3 regions of the Pseudarthrobacter sp. As-47 genome follow, and region 1 is predicted to be linked to each of the others. Evidence: predicted binding sites of a transcription regulator. Region 1 holds the regulator's gene; each other region holds the start of a gene.
The links. Region 1 encodes Rex, which represses fermentation and respiration genes when NADH is low (regulators of the CRP and FNR family bind a similar motif). Its sites were predicted from a motif close to CTTGTGAANNNNTTCACAAG; they were not measured.
Positions count from the first base shown of each region.

Region 2: a site for Rex is predicted at 1,357-1,376, ahead of AC4BCK_RS03585 (queuosine precursor transporter). Genes of this name have one in related genera too.
Region 3: a site for Rex is predicted at 2,986-3,005, ahead of AC4BCK_RS11960 (glyceraldehyde-3-phosphate dehydrogenase). Genes of this name have one in related genera too.

Region 1 covers NZ_CM177088.1:3,530,692-3,534,679, reverse strand. The annotation lists gene AC4BCK_RS16425 (HAD family hydrolase) at 1-184, opposite strand, end outside; gene AC4BCK_RS16420 (glutaredoxin family protein) at 284-538, shown strand; gene AC4BCK_RS16415 (redox-sensing transcriptional repressor Rex) at 657-1,361, shown strand; gene AC4BCK_RS16410 (heme-copper oxidase family protein) at 1,424-2,248, opposite strand; gene AC4BCK_RS16405 (hypothetical protein) at 2,358-2,822, opposite strand; gene AC4BCK_RS16400 (YceI family protein) at 2,932-3,480, opposite strand; gene AC4BCK_RS16395 (histidine phosphatase family protein) at 3,693-3,988, shown strand, end outside.
Region 2 covers NZ_CM177088.1:740,608-744,595, forward strand. The annotation lists gene AC4BCK_RS03575 (TIGR01777 family oxidoreductase) at 1-629, opposite strand, end outside; gene AC4BCK_RS03580 (TetR/AcrR family transcriptional regulator) at 658-1,314, opposite strand; gene AC4BCK_RS03585 (queuosine precursor transporter) at 1,499-2,242, shown strand; gene AC4BCK_RS03590 (dienelactone hydrolase family protein) at 2,239-2,994, opposite strand; gene tgt (tRNA guanosine(34) transglycosylase Tgt) at 3,042-3,988, opposite strand, start outside.
Region 3 covers NZ_CM177088.1:2,583,952-2,587,939, forward strand. The annotation lists gene AC4BCK_RS11950 (HNH endonuclease family protein) at 96-893, opposite strand; gene AC4BCK_RS11955 (hypothetical protein) at 1,008-1,217, opposite strand; gene AC4BCK_RS11960 (glyceraldehyde-3-phosphate dehydrogenase) at 1,293-2,735, opposite strand; gene AC4BCK_RS11965 (TspO/MBR family protein) at 3,027-3,488, opposite strand; RNA gene rnpB (RNase P RNA component class A) at 3,618-3,988, opposite strand, start outside.

The DNA of each region.
Region 1 (3,988 bases):
GCTTCCACGCGAACCCGGCCGCCTGGGCCATGGTGAACGCCCCGCGCTGGTGCATCTTGCGGGCAACGTGGAAGAGGCTGGCACCGCGCATCAGGGTGTTGTCCACATCGAAGAACGCCGCCTCGCCCGGTTGCGGCGCAGCAACCGGTTTGGTGACTACGGCGACGTACTTCTCCTCGGGCATGCAGTCGAGTCTAGTCAATCCGCTGTTCAATCCCCGTTTAGCCTTGTTCCCCCTTGCCCGGCGTCGCCGGACCCGGGGGAACGGGTCTACGGTTAACGCATGGCCTCACCCCGCGTTGTCCTGATCACCAAGGCAGACTGCCACCTCTGCGAAGACGCGCGCGACGCCGTCAGCAGGGTTACAGCCTCGTTGGGACTTGGGTGGAGCGAGGAGTTGGTGGACAACCAGCCGGAACTCCGTGAGCGCTACGCGGAAGAAATCCCGGTGGTGCTGGTGGATGGCGTGCAGCGCGATTTTTGGAAAATCGACGAAGCCCGGCTGGCACGCGTGCTCCAGCGGGCCCTGGCACAGTAGGGGAGCAGTACCGTGGTGGAGAGGTCTTCAGTGTCCCCTGCATCGGCGGCACCTGCTTTGATGGCATTGCCGGTTGGGCCCTAGAGTGGAGTCACAACGCGATGCGAGGGAGGGGCTGGTGGCTTCGCTGGATTCAACCCCCCAGGCTGTCCCGGACCTGCCGGGAGCTGCGGGCACGGCAGCCAAACAGATTCCGCCCGCTGCAGTGGCCCGGCTGACCCTCTACCTGCGTGCCCTCAATACCCTCCTGGCCGAGGGCGTGGAGCGGGTCTCCTCCGAATCCCTTGCCGAGGCCTCCGGCGTCAGCTCCGCTACGCTCCGCAAGGACCTCTCCCACGTGGGCTCCTACGGCACCCGCGGTGTGGGCTACGAGGTCCAGTACCTCAGCCGGCACATCGCCGCTGCCCTGGGACTCACCCACGACTGGAAAGTTGCCATCGTCGGTGCCGGCAACCTGGGCAAGGCCCTTGCACGGTACGGCGGCTTCGAATCCCGGGGTTTCGACGTCGTGGCCATCTTTGACGCGGACCAGATGGTGGTGGGCAACGAGGTCGGCTGGCTGCGCGTCAGCGACGTGGCGGACCTGGAAACCGTGCTGCACCGCACCGGGGCCAACATGGTGGTCCTTGCGTTGCCCGCTTCCGTGGCCCAGGGCATCTGCGACCGCGTGGTGGCGGCCGGGGTCCGCAGCGTCCTGAGTTTCGCCCCCATCATGCTCCAGGTGCCGGAGGGCGTTAACCTCCGCAAGGTGGACATGGCAACCGAGCTGCAGATCCTGGCCTATCACGCACAACGGGCGCAGGCCCCGGGGCAGACCGCCTAGTCTCCGTCAGCGGTGCTTGCTGGTTCCGGGGCCCACGCCCGAAGGGTGGGTGGTGCGTGGAGTTACCGGCCGTATGGGTTCCCCATATTGCCGCCGTACGGGTTGGCGAACGGCTGCTGGCGCCGGAAATACGGAGCCGAGGCCGGCAGGTAGAGCAGCACGATGGCCGCGATCCCCAGCAGGGTGCCGAGGGTTGCGAAGCTGGGCGGGCCGAAGAGGCCGAAGATGGACAGTGCCGCGAAGACCGTGCCCAGGATCCGCGCCCAGTTCTTGCCCTTACGGACGAAGAACGCCACCAGCAGGTACAGGGCGAGGCCGATGATGGCGAACACCACCAGGGTTCCGGCGATGACGCCCTTCATATCCTCGTAGGTGACACCGGCGCCGCTGCCCTCGATCTGGGTTTCGAAGGCGTCGCGGAACATGGGATCATCCAGCGTGGTCAGGCCGGTCAGCATCGAAATCACAAAGATCGCGGCGGAGGCAATCAGCAGCCAGAAGGAGATGTTGACCATCTGGGGAACACCCGTGCTGCCGGACGGCTGGGGCTGCTCCGACGGATACTGCGCATAGGGGGACTGTCCGTACGGCTGCTGGCCGTAGCCGGGGGCTGCCGGCGGGTTCTGGCCGTACTGCGGGGCGTTCTGCCCGTACTGGGGTGCGCCCGACTGGCCGTACTGGGGCGGGTTCTGGCCGTACTGCGGGGTGTTCTGTCCATACTGCGGGGTGTTCTGTCCATACTGCGGTGTTCCGGACTGCTGGCCGTACTGGGGCTGGTTTTGGCCATACTGGGGTGCATTCTGGCCGTAGCGCGGACCCTGGCTGCCGGACTCGGAGCCGGGCTCGGGTTCGTTCGGAACGGGAGGCGGGACGGGGGGAGTGCTCATGGGCGGTCCTTTTGCGTGTCGGGTTCCAGGTAAATCGCCGGGATCGGTCCTGTCCCCTACCCCCAGCATCACTTACGTCCACCGTACCCCCGGGCAGCCGCCTTGTGGGTCATTCGGAAGAGGTATTCCCGGAGCGGGCCGCGGCGAAGAAGGCCTGGGAATTGGGCAGCCACAGCAGCACCGTTGCCGCCAGGCTGATGAGGAACGTTGCCCAGTTGCCGCCCTGGCCCACGCCCATCATGGCGTTGGGCACGGCCAGGACCAGGGTGGCGCCGGTGAGGGCCGTGAGGCCCAGGCGGGCCCAGCGCTTTCCGTCCTTCATGGCAAGGGCCAGGACGATCTGCGCCGCACCGACCGCTGCCGCCAGCAGCATGAGCAGGAGCACCAGCGTGGCCGCCCCCGGTGCCGCGGCAAAGAGCACCAGCGATGCCAGCATGCCGAGCATTCCACCCAGCAGGCCCAGGATGCCGCCCACAAACCAGATCCAGAAGGAGACCTTGAGTTCGGTGGGCAGGCCTGTCACCAGGAACATTCGGGCAAAACCGCTCCGCGGCGCGCTGGGAGAGTTGCTCATGGCCCTCACTGTAATCCCCGCCGGGACCCGGAAGGAGCGGCGTGCTTAAAGACGGCACCCCGGCGCCGGACTGCGGGAGTCCAGGGCCGGGGTGCCGGAGCGGAAGGAATTATGCCGCGGGAGCGATGAAGGCGAGTTCGAGGTTGATGGCAACCTTGTCGCTCACCAGGACGCCGCCGGTCTCGAGGATGGCGTTCCAGGTCAGGCCGAAGTCCTTGCGGCTGATGGTGGTCCCGGCGGAAACGCCTGCACGGGTGTTGCCGAACGGGTCAACAGCCACACCGTTGAACTCGGTGTCCAGGGTGACGGGGCGGGTGACGCCCTTGATGGTCAGGTCGCCGGTCAGCTCATAGCTGTCGCCCTTGGCCACGAGGCCGTTGGAGACAAAGGAGATTTCGGGGAACTTCTCTACGTCGAAGAAATCCTCGCCCTTGACGTGGCCATCGCGGTTTACGTCGCCGGAATCGAAGCTGGCGGTGTTGATGGTGGCGTTGATCCTGGCATCGGAGATGTCCCCGGGGAGGTCAAGGGTGGCGGCGGCTTCGGTGAACTGGCCGCGGACCTTGCTGATGCCCGCGTGGCGGACCGTGAAGCCGATCTCGCTGTGTGAGTTGTCGAGGGTCCAGGTGCCGGTGGTGACGTCTGCGGGAAGTGCCATGGTGATGCTCCTTGGGTTTGCGTACTGTCGGGTTGTGCTGTTGAACCTTCATCTGTTGAAGTCTCAACTAACTGCTGCATCCAGTATAAACATGCATTTGCATGTTTTGTTCCCGTCTTCGGAACATTTCTTCAAAAACTTCAGTTCTACTCTCCGTAGAAGCTTGTCCGGGAGATTTCGGATCGCACGCCATCTTTGAGAAACTGGTAAACATGCCCCAAGTCACTGTCCATTTGCTCCGCCACGGCGAGGTCCACAATCCCGACGGCGTTCTCTACGGACGGCTGCCCGAATTCCACCTCTCCGAACTGGGCCAGGAGATGGCACGTACGCTCGCCGAGCACTTCAGCCGGCGCGCGGCCGGGGGTGCCCGGATCACCTACCTGGCAGCCTCCCCGCTGGACCGTGCGCAGGAAACTGCCCGGCCGACGTCGGACGCGCTCAACCTGCAGATCCACACGGACGAACGGATCATCGAAGCGGAGAACTACTTCGAGGGCATGAAGGT
Region 2 (3,988 bases), 1.7 Mb from region 1:
CGCACGCACCGGTAAAGGTCCTCCACATGGATCCAGCTGAACTTCTGCGTGCCGGGGCCCATCCGGCCGCCCAGGCCCAGCCGGGCAAGGGTGGCGAAGGGCCGCAGTGCTCCTCCTCCGGGGCCCAGGACGATCGAGATCCGCAACGGGATCTTACGCGTCCCCGGGGTAACGGCGGCTGCAAGTTCGGCTTCCCACGCGCGGGCAACGTCCACTGAAAATCCCGTGCCCGGTTCGCCGTCACGTTCGGTTTGCGGGCCATCCATGGCATGGCGGTAGATGGTGCCGGTGCTCGCATTGAGCCAGGTCGACGGCGGCTGCCGGCACAGTGCGACGGCACGGCCTAGTGCCGCTGTAGTGGAAACGCGGGACTCCCGTATGGCGGCCTTGTTCCGGGCGCTGTAGCGGCAGGAGACGGAGCGTCCCGCGAGGTTCACGAGGAGCTCCGCACCGTCCAGCACCCGGGCCAGGCGGGCGTCGTCGTCATCCCACGTGGCCGACGGCGACCCCTTGGCGCCTTTGCGGCCAATGGTGCGCACCGACCAGCCGTCCTTCTCGAACCGGGCCCGGAAATACCTGCCGATGAATCCGGAAGCTCCGGCCAGTACCACCGTTCTTGTGCCGCTCATGGTCCCCCCAACTGTGTTGTTTCGATCGTCAGCCACGGATGCTGCGGCTCAGGCTCAGGAAGTCGTCCAGGATCCTGCCCACACCGGGAACCCGGGCCAACGAGAGTCCCCGTGTGATCAGCGGGACGGCGCCGTCCACCAGGCGCCTGGTCCGCTGCTGCCCATCGGAGGTGTCGTAGACCCAGAAGAGGGTGACGGCCATGTAGAAAAGCCACAGCAGTTCCGGAAGATCGCACCTGAGCTTTTTCGGTGCCGGCGGTTTCGCGGCCTCAACCGCCGTGCGGAAGATGTCCAGCGAGGCTTCGCGCGCTGCGGTTGATCCGGCGGCGAAGGGATTGACCGGGGACGTCGGGCGGATGGCGGTGGCTATGAAGTCGCCGCCAAACCGGTGGTAGGGGGCCATGGCGTCCAGGCCCGTGTGAAGGGTGGCCTTAAGCCGGCTGGTGAGGTCGGCAGCGTCCTTGAGCGCTTCGGCCGCCCTGGCCGCGTGCTCAGCCTGTACCTGCAGATACAGCTCCTGCACCAGATCGTCCTTGGACGCGAAGTAGTAGTAGGCGTTGCCCACCGAGACGCCCGCCTCGGCTGCGATGGCCCGCATGGTGGTCTTGGCGAAGCCGATTTCCCGGAACATGCGCAGTGCGACGCCGGCCACCAGCTGTCGCGTCTGCTCGCTCTTTACGGTCATGGGCTTTCCTCGAAATTGAACGTGTTCAAGAAAACTACCACAGATTTGAACGCGTTCAGATTGGGCCCATCACGCCGCCGCACGGCAGTCTCCCGCACAGTGGGAGAATGGGGGAACAGTGCTAATACAGCCGGTGTTCCCGCTCCCCGGGCGCCGAGCGAACCACTACGAACGGACCTCCGCCATGACCCCAGCTTCAGGCCACCACACCATGCCCCAAAACCCTCCAGTTCCGGACCGCCCACGGTTCGCCTCGATCGGGTCCCCGTACTTCGGCATCATGCTGGCCATCATGGCGGTGGTGCTGATCCTGTCCAACATCGGGGCGTCCAAGGGAGTGGCCATCGGGCCGATCATCACCGACGGCGGCTTCTTCCTCTTCCCGCTGGCGTACATTCTTGGCGACGTCATCAGCGAGGTCTACGGCTTCAGGGTGGCACGCAAAGCCATCCTCACCACCTTTGGGCTGTCCGTCTTCGCATCACTCTGCTACTGGGCGATCATCGCCCTGCCCGGATTCGACGACGAGTTCGGAATGTCCAAGCAGGCAGCACTGGAGGGCGCGCTCGGTCCCGTCCCGCAGATCGTGCTGGCGTCGCTGCTGGCGTTCCTGGCCGGGCAGACCATCAACTCCTGGATCATGGTGCGGATGAAGGCACGCTCCGGCGAGAAGTCCCTGTGGGCCCGCATCATGGGCTCCTCGGTGGCCGGCGAGTTCGTGGACACGCTGATCTTCTGCAGCATCGCCGCCTCGGTCATCGGAATAACCGACGCCGCGACCTTTGTGAACTACGTGGTGGTTGGCTTTGTGTACAAGACCCTGGTGGAGTTCATCCTGGTCCCCGTAACGTCGCTGGTGATCCGCTGGGTGAAGAAGCGCGAACCGAGCTACGGTGCCCCGGCGGCAGCGGTGACGAACGCAGCTTAGGCGCCGCCCTTGAGCGTCCCGTCGAGCAGGGCCCGCAGTTCCCGGAAGTGCCGTTCCGTGGCCTTCGCGTGGAAGGCAGAGGTGTCGGCCATCGAGTAGCCATGCGATGCGCCCTTGTAGACCTCGTTGGATGACGCAAGGCCGGCCGCGTCGAGGGCCTTACCCAGCCGGGCCACGGCGTCGGGGCCCATGCTCTGGTCGTGGTCGGCGTGGCCGAACACGAACCGTGCCGTTGCCCTGTCCAGCCCCAGATGCGGGCTGTCCGGCTCGTCTGTGGCAAGACCGCCGCCATGGAATCCGCCACAGGCTGCCACCACGTCCGGGTGGGCCGTGGCGGTGCGCACCGCCAGCCTGGCTCCCATGCAGTAGCCGAACGTGCCGATGGGGCCCGGCGCAACGCCGTCGAGTGTTCCAAGGGCCGCCACCCAGGCGTCAATGTCCGGCAGCGCCTTGTCCGTGGTGAGGCGTCCCACCCGGGGAAAGGCAGCCTTGCCGGCCGCCTGCCTGCCCTCCGGCGTGGTCATGTCACCGCGCGGTGCCAGCTCCGCGGCCGTCCCTTCGCGGTAGAAGACGTTCGGTGCCAGGACCACATAGCCCCAGTCGGCGACGCGCTGGGCCATGTCCTCTATGCGCGGGCGCAGGCCAAAGGCGTCCATGTACAGGATGACGCCGGGAAACGGGCCGCTGCCCGTGGACGGGCGGGCCACCAGGGCTTCGGCAGTGCCGTCGGCGGCGGGGATCTGGATCAGCATCGGGTCAGGATACCGGAACAGCTGGCGACGGCGGCCTTCCGGGCAGGTCAGGAGTAGTACTGCCCCAGGGTCTCCGCCTTGAAATCGAAGAAGGTCCCGTCCTCGATGGCGAGGCGGGCGTCGTCCACCATCTTCACCACGAACCGTTCGTTGTGGATGGAGATCAGCGTGGCGGAGAGCATCTCCTTTGCCTTGAAGAGGTGGTGGATGTAGGCCCGCGAGTAGTTGGTGCAGGCGTAGCAGTCGCACCCGTCCTGGAGCGGGCCGAAGTCGCGCTTGTACTTGGCGCCGGAGAGGTTGAAGCGTCCCCGCGGGGTGTAGAAGGCGGAATTGCGGGCCACCCGGGTGGGGGAGACGCAGTCGAAGGTGTCGGCGCCGTTCTCGATGGCCGTGAAGATGTCGTCCGGTTCCGAGATGCCCAGCAGGTGGCGCGGCTTGTCCTCGGGCAGTTCCTCGTTGCACCACCGGACAATGGTGCCCAGGTTCTCCTTCTCCAGTGCCCCGCCGATGCCGAACCCGTCGAACGGCATCGCGCCCAGGTCCCGGCATGCCGTGCGGCGCAGGTCCTCGTACTGCGCACCCTGGATCACGCCGAACAGGGCCTGGTACGGCTTGCCCGCCCGGGACGAGGTCAGCCGGAAGTGCTCCTCGATGCAGCGCAACGCCCACAGGCGGGTGCGCTCGAGGGATTCCTCCTGGTACCTGCGGGAGTTCTGCAGGGTGGTCAGCTCATCGAAGGCGAACATGATGTCCGCGCCGATCTGGTGCTGGACCTGCATGGAGATTTCGGGGGAGAACCGGTGCCTGTCGCCGTTGAGGTGGCTCTTGAACCACACGCCGTCGTCGTCAATGTGGGCCAGGCGTTCCTTTCCGGGGGCGACGGCGTCATCCGGCCCGGACGCATCCACGGCTTTCATGTCGATGACCTTCTTGAACCCCGAGCCCAGGCTCATCACCTGGAATCCGCCCGAGTCCGTGAACGTGGGCCCGGACC
Region 3 (3,988 bases), 950 kb from region 1:
CCAGTACAACCAGGCCCGACGGCGGCGGCTGCCTGAGTGCCCCGTCCGGGCGGCAGCAACGGGCGAAGTCGAAGGCGGAACAGCCGGGTTCCGGCTCAGCGGGCGGCAACCGTCTGCTGGCCGGGGCAGGAACCCAGGACGCGCTTCATGGCGTCCCTCTCCGCTTCGGTGACCCACAGGCCGTAGGCGGCCTTCACCGAAACCTGGCGCGCCACGTAGTGGCAGCGGATCGACTTGTTTTCGGGAAGCCAGGTGGCGGCGTCCCCTGCGCCCTTCTCCTGGTTCGCAGGACCGTCGGCGGCAATGAGATTCAGCGGATCGTTGGCGAGGTTCTGGCGCTCCCCCGCCGTCAGCGACTGTGCGCCCTTTTGCCAGGCGTCGCCCAGGGCAACCACATGGTCTATCTGGACCGCCCGGCTGCTGTCGGAGCCGCGGCGGAAGTCCACGAACTGCCCGGTGTAGGGCTCATGGAACGAACCGGCTGCCACCCGGCATCCGGAGCCTTCCGTCAGCATTACGGCGGTGAGGTCGCGGCGCAGGATGTCGTTGCGGGTATCGCAGCCGTTCCGGTCCACGTCCTGCCAGGCCTGGCCAAAGGCGTCCCGGCTGTAGTCTGACGCCGCGGCGCGTCCCTTGACGGCCAGTCCGTCCAGTGCGGCGAGGGCAGAACCTGTGGGCACCGGGTGCACAGCCTCAACAGGCTTCATCCATGCGGGATCAAAAACGGGAGCTTCAGTGGGCCCGGAGACCGCAGGCTCCGCTGCGGCAAACTGTCCTGCGGTGAAGAACCAGGACAAGGCCGCCAGAGCCGCCATTGCAGCTGCCCCCAGGATTCCCCACGCCTGGCGTGAACGCCGGCGCGCCCGTCGGTAGGATGACCAGCTCACGGTCATGTGGTTCCTGGACTTCCGGTAGTCTCCTGCACCAGACGAGCCTAGGACACCTGTCCGGCCACCCCCGATGATATCCACAGTGTGGAGGGAGAGTGGAAGGCCTCACCGGCGGGGTTATTGCTCCCGCATCACCCTTCGGAGGTCTTCCTCGGCGATAGCCAGCAGCCCTTCGAGCTGGCGTACCCGGTCCTCTCCGACGTCGCCCGTTTTGTGTGCGGCGCGGGCGCCCTCAAGCAGCCGGACAGCCTCCTTGTGATTGGCTTTGGCCACGTCGAGGGCGTGCTCAAGGGTTGTTTCGTGCTGGAGCGTCGAATCATTTTCCATTCCACCAGTGTGGTCCCGTTTCCCGGCTGATTCCAGCACCATCAGCCGGGAAATCGGGAGACCCTGGGCGGAAGCCTAAACGGCGATCGCTGCGAGGGCTGCTGCAGATTCCTTTGCCGGGAATGACGGCGGGTTCACGCCGGCCATCTCCTCCATGACGCGGACCACCTGGCAGCTGTATCCGAACTCGTTGTCGTACCAGACGTAGAGCACGAGGTTCTTCTCGTTGGAGATCGTGGCAAGGCCGTCAACGATGCCCGCGCGGCGGGAACCGACGAAGTCGGTGGACACCACTTCGGGTGAGTCGATGTAGTCGATCTGCTTGCGCAGGTCAGAGTGCAGGGACATCTCCCGCAGGTAGTTGTTAACCTCGTCCTTGGTGGTCCCGTTCTCCAGGCTCAGGTTCAGGATGGCCAGGGACACGTCCGGGGTGGGAACGCGGATGGAGCTGCCGGTCAGTTTGCCAAGCAGTTCGGGGAGCGCCTTGGCCACGGCCTTGGCGGCGCCGGTCTCCGTGATCACCATGTTCAGTGCCGCCGACCGGCCGCGGCGGTCGCCCTTGTGGAAGTTGTCGATCAGGTTCTGGTCATTGGTGAAGGAGTGGACGGTCTCCACGTGCCCGTGGACCACGCCGAACTTGTCGTTGATGGCCTTGAGCACCGGCGTGATGGCGTTGGTGGTGCAGGACGCTGCGGACACAATCTTGTCCGTGTCCTCGATGGTGCCCTGGTTGATGCCATGCACGATGTTCTTCAGGTCGCCCTTGCCGGGGGCAGTCAGGAGCACCCGTGCGACGCCCTTGCTCTGCAGGTGCTGGGAGAGCCCTTCCGCGTCACGCCACCGTCCCGTGTTGTCCACCACCAGGGCGTTGCTGATGCCGTAAGCGGTGTAGTCGATGGTGGCCGGGTTGTCCGAGTAGATGACCTGCACCTGGACGCCGTTGGCCGTGATGGTGTTGGCTTCCTCGTCAATCCGGATGGTGCCTTCGAAGGAACCATGCACGGAGTCGCGGCGCAGCAGGCTGGCGCGCTTGGAGAGGTCGTTGTCCGAGCCCTTGCGCACGACGATGGCGCGAAGCCGGAGGCCGTGTCCGCCGCCGGCCTTTTCGATTAGGAGGCGGGCCAGGAGCCGGCCGATCCGGCCGAAGCCGTAAAGCACCACATCGGTGCTGGTGCGGTCATCGCCGCCGCGTTTGCCTACGACGTCGGCCAGTTCAGCCCGGAGGAATTCTTCAAGGGTGACGCCGTTGCCCTCTTCCTTGAACTTCTGGTTCAGCCTTGCGATGTCGATCGCTGCCGCGCCGAGCTCCAGGTTGGCCAGGGTGTTCAGGAGCGGGGCGGTCTCCTCCAGCAGCAGTTCGTCCTTGCTCATGCGGCGCGCAAAGCGGTGCGCTTTGAGGATGTTCATGGTGGACTTGTTGATCAAACTCCGGCCGTGGATGCTGGTGACCACGTTGTTTTCGCGGTACAGCCGGCCGATCACCGGAATCATGGCCTCAGCGAGGGCCTCGCGGCCCATCCACGTATCAAGACAAGAATCTGACGTCTGGCTCACAGAAATACCTTCCTCGGTTCAGCCGTGTACGTCCTCGTACACGGTTGTTGGCCACCACATGTCGTGCAGGGGACCCTGTGCCCGCGGGGGTCGGCCCCCGGGCGCCTGGATCACACGCAAAGAAAAACCGCCGGCTGCGAACGCAACTCCGGCGGAAGAACTCCTGCGTCCGGATCCATTCTAAATTGGCTGGCCTCCGTAAATCGGCCCTGATTGAGTGAAATCACTCACAGGGGAAGCCGTTGCGGCAGGAGATCAGTTGTGGATGGCCGAATACAGATTGAGGCTGGAGGAAAAAACCACCCAGGACAGGTAGGGAAGCATCAGCAGGCCCGCTGCGGCGCTGACCGGACCGAAGCGCAGGATAAGGAAGGTAACAGAAACTCCCAGGGCCGCAATCACCACGAAAGCCGCCCAAAGGGACGCACGGCCAAACACGGGAAAGAGGCCGAAAAAGGCCAGCGGCCATGCGGCGTTGAGCACCAAATGGCTGAGGTAGCCGGCCAGGGTGCCTCCGGTAAGGGCTCCCTTGCGCCAGACCAGCCAGGCGGCCACCGCAACCGCGGCGTACAGCAGCATCCACATGCTCCTGAACATCCAGCCGGGCGGCATCCAGGGGGCCTTGGCCGACTCCGCGAACCAGCCGCTGGAATGCAGGATGATGGGGACCGACGCCGCGGCCCACGCGGCCAGGGAGAGCGAAAAGAAGCCGGCCAAGGCAACAGCCTGTTGGCTGCGTCCGGGGACTTGCTGCCTAGCAGCAGCGCCGGGGCTGTCTTGCGGGTCATAATTTGCAGGCACGGTTCAGCATCCCCAACACATCGTCCAAGGTCAAACCAGTGTGGATGGATGGGTTGACCGATACGCCGGGTTCTGTGCTTCCGTTCCGTTACCGGCACGGGAGTAGCGGCCATCCATCTACGAACGCCGTTGCCGGCGCCCTCCAGCGGCCTACCCGGACACTCGGGCGGGCAGCCCTCAAACGTGTCCTGTCTGGCCTTGCTCCGGGTGGGGTTTACCTAGCCTTCCCGGTCACCCGGGAAGCTGGTGGTCTCTTACACCACCGTTTCACCCTTACCTGGTTCGTGCCGCTTTCAAACCGGCGCGACCCAGGCGGTCTGTTCTCTGTGGCACTGGCCTGCGGGTTACCCCGAGTGGGCGTTACCCACCACCCTGCCCTGCGGAGCCCGGACGTTCCTCGAGCCACTTGCGTGACG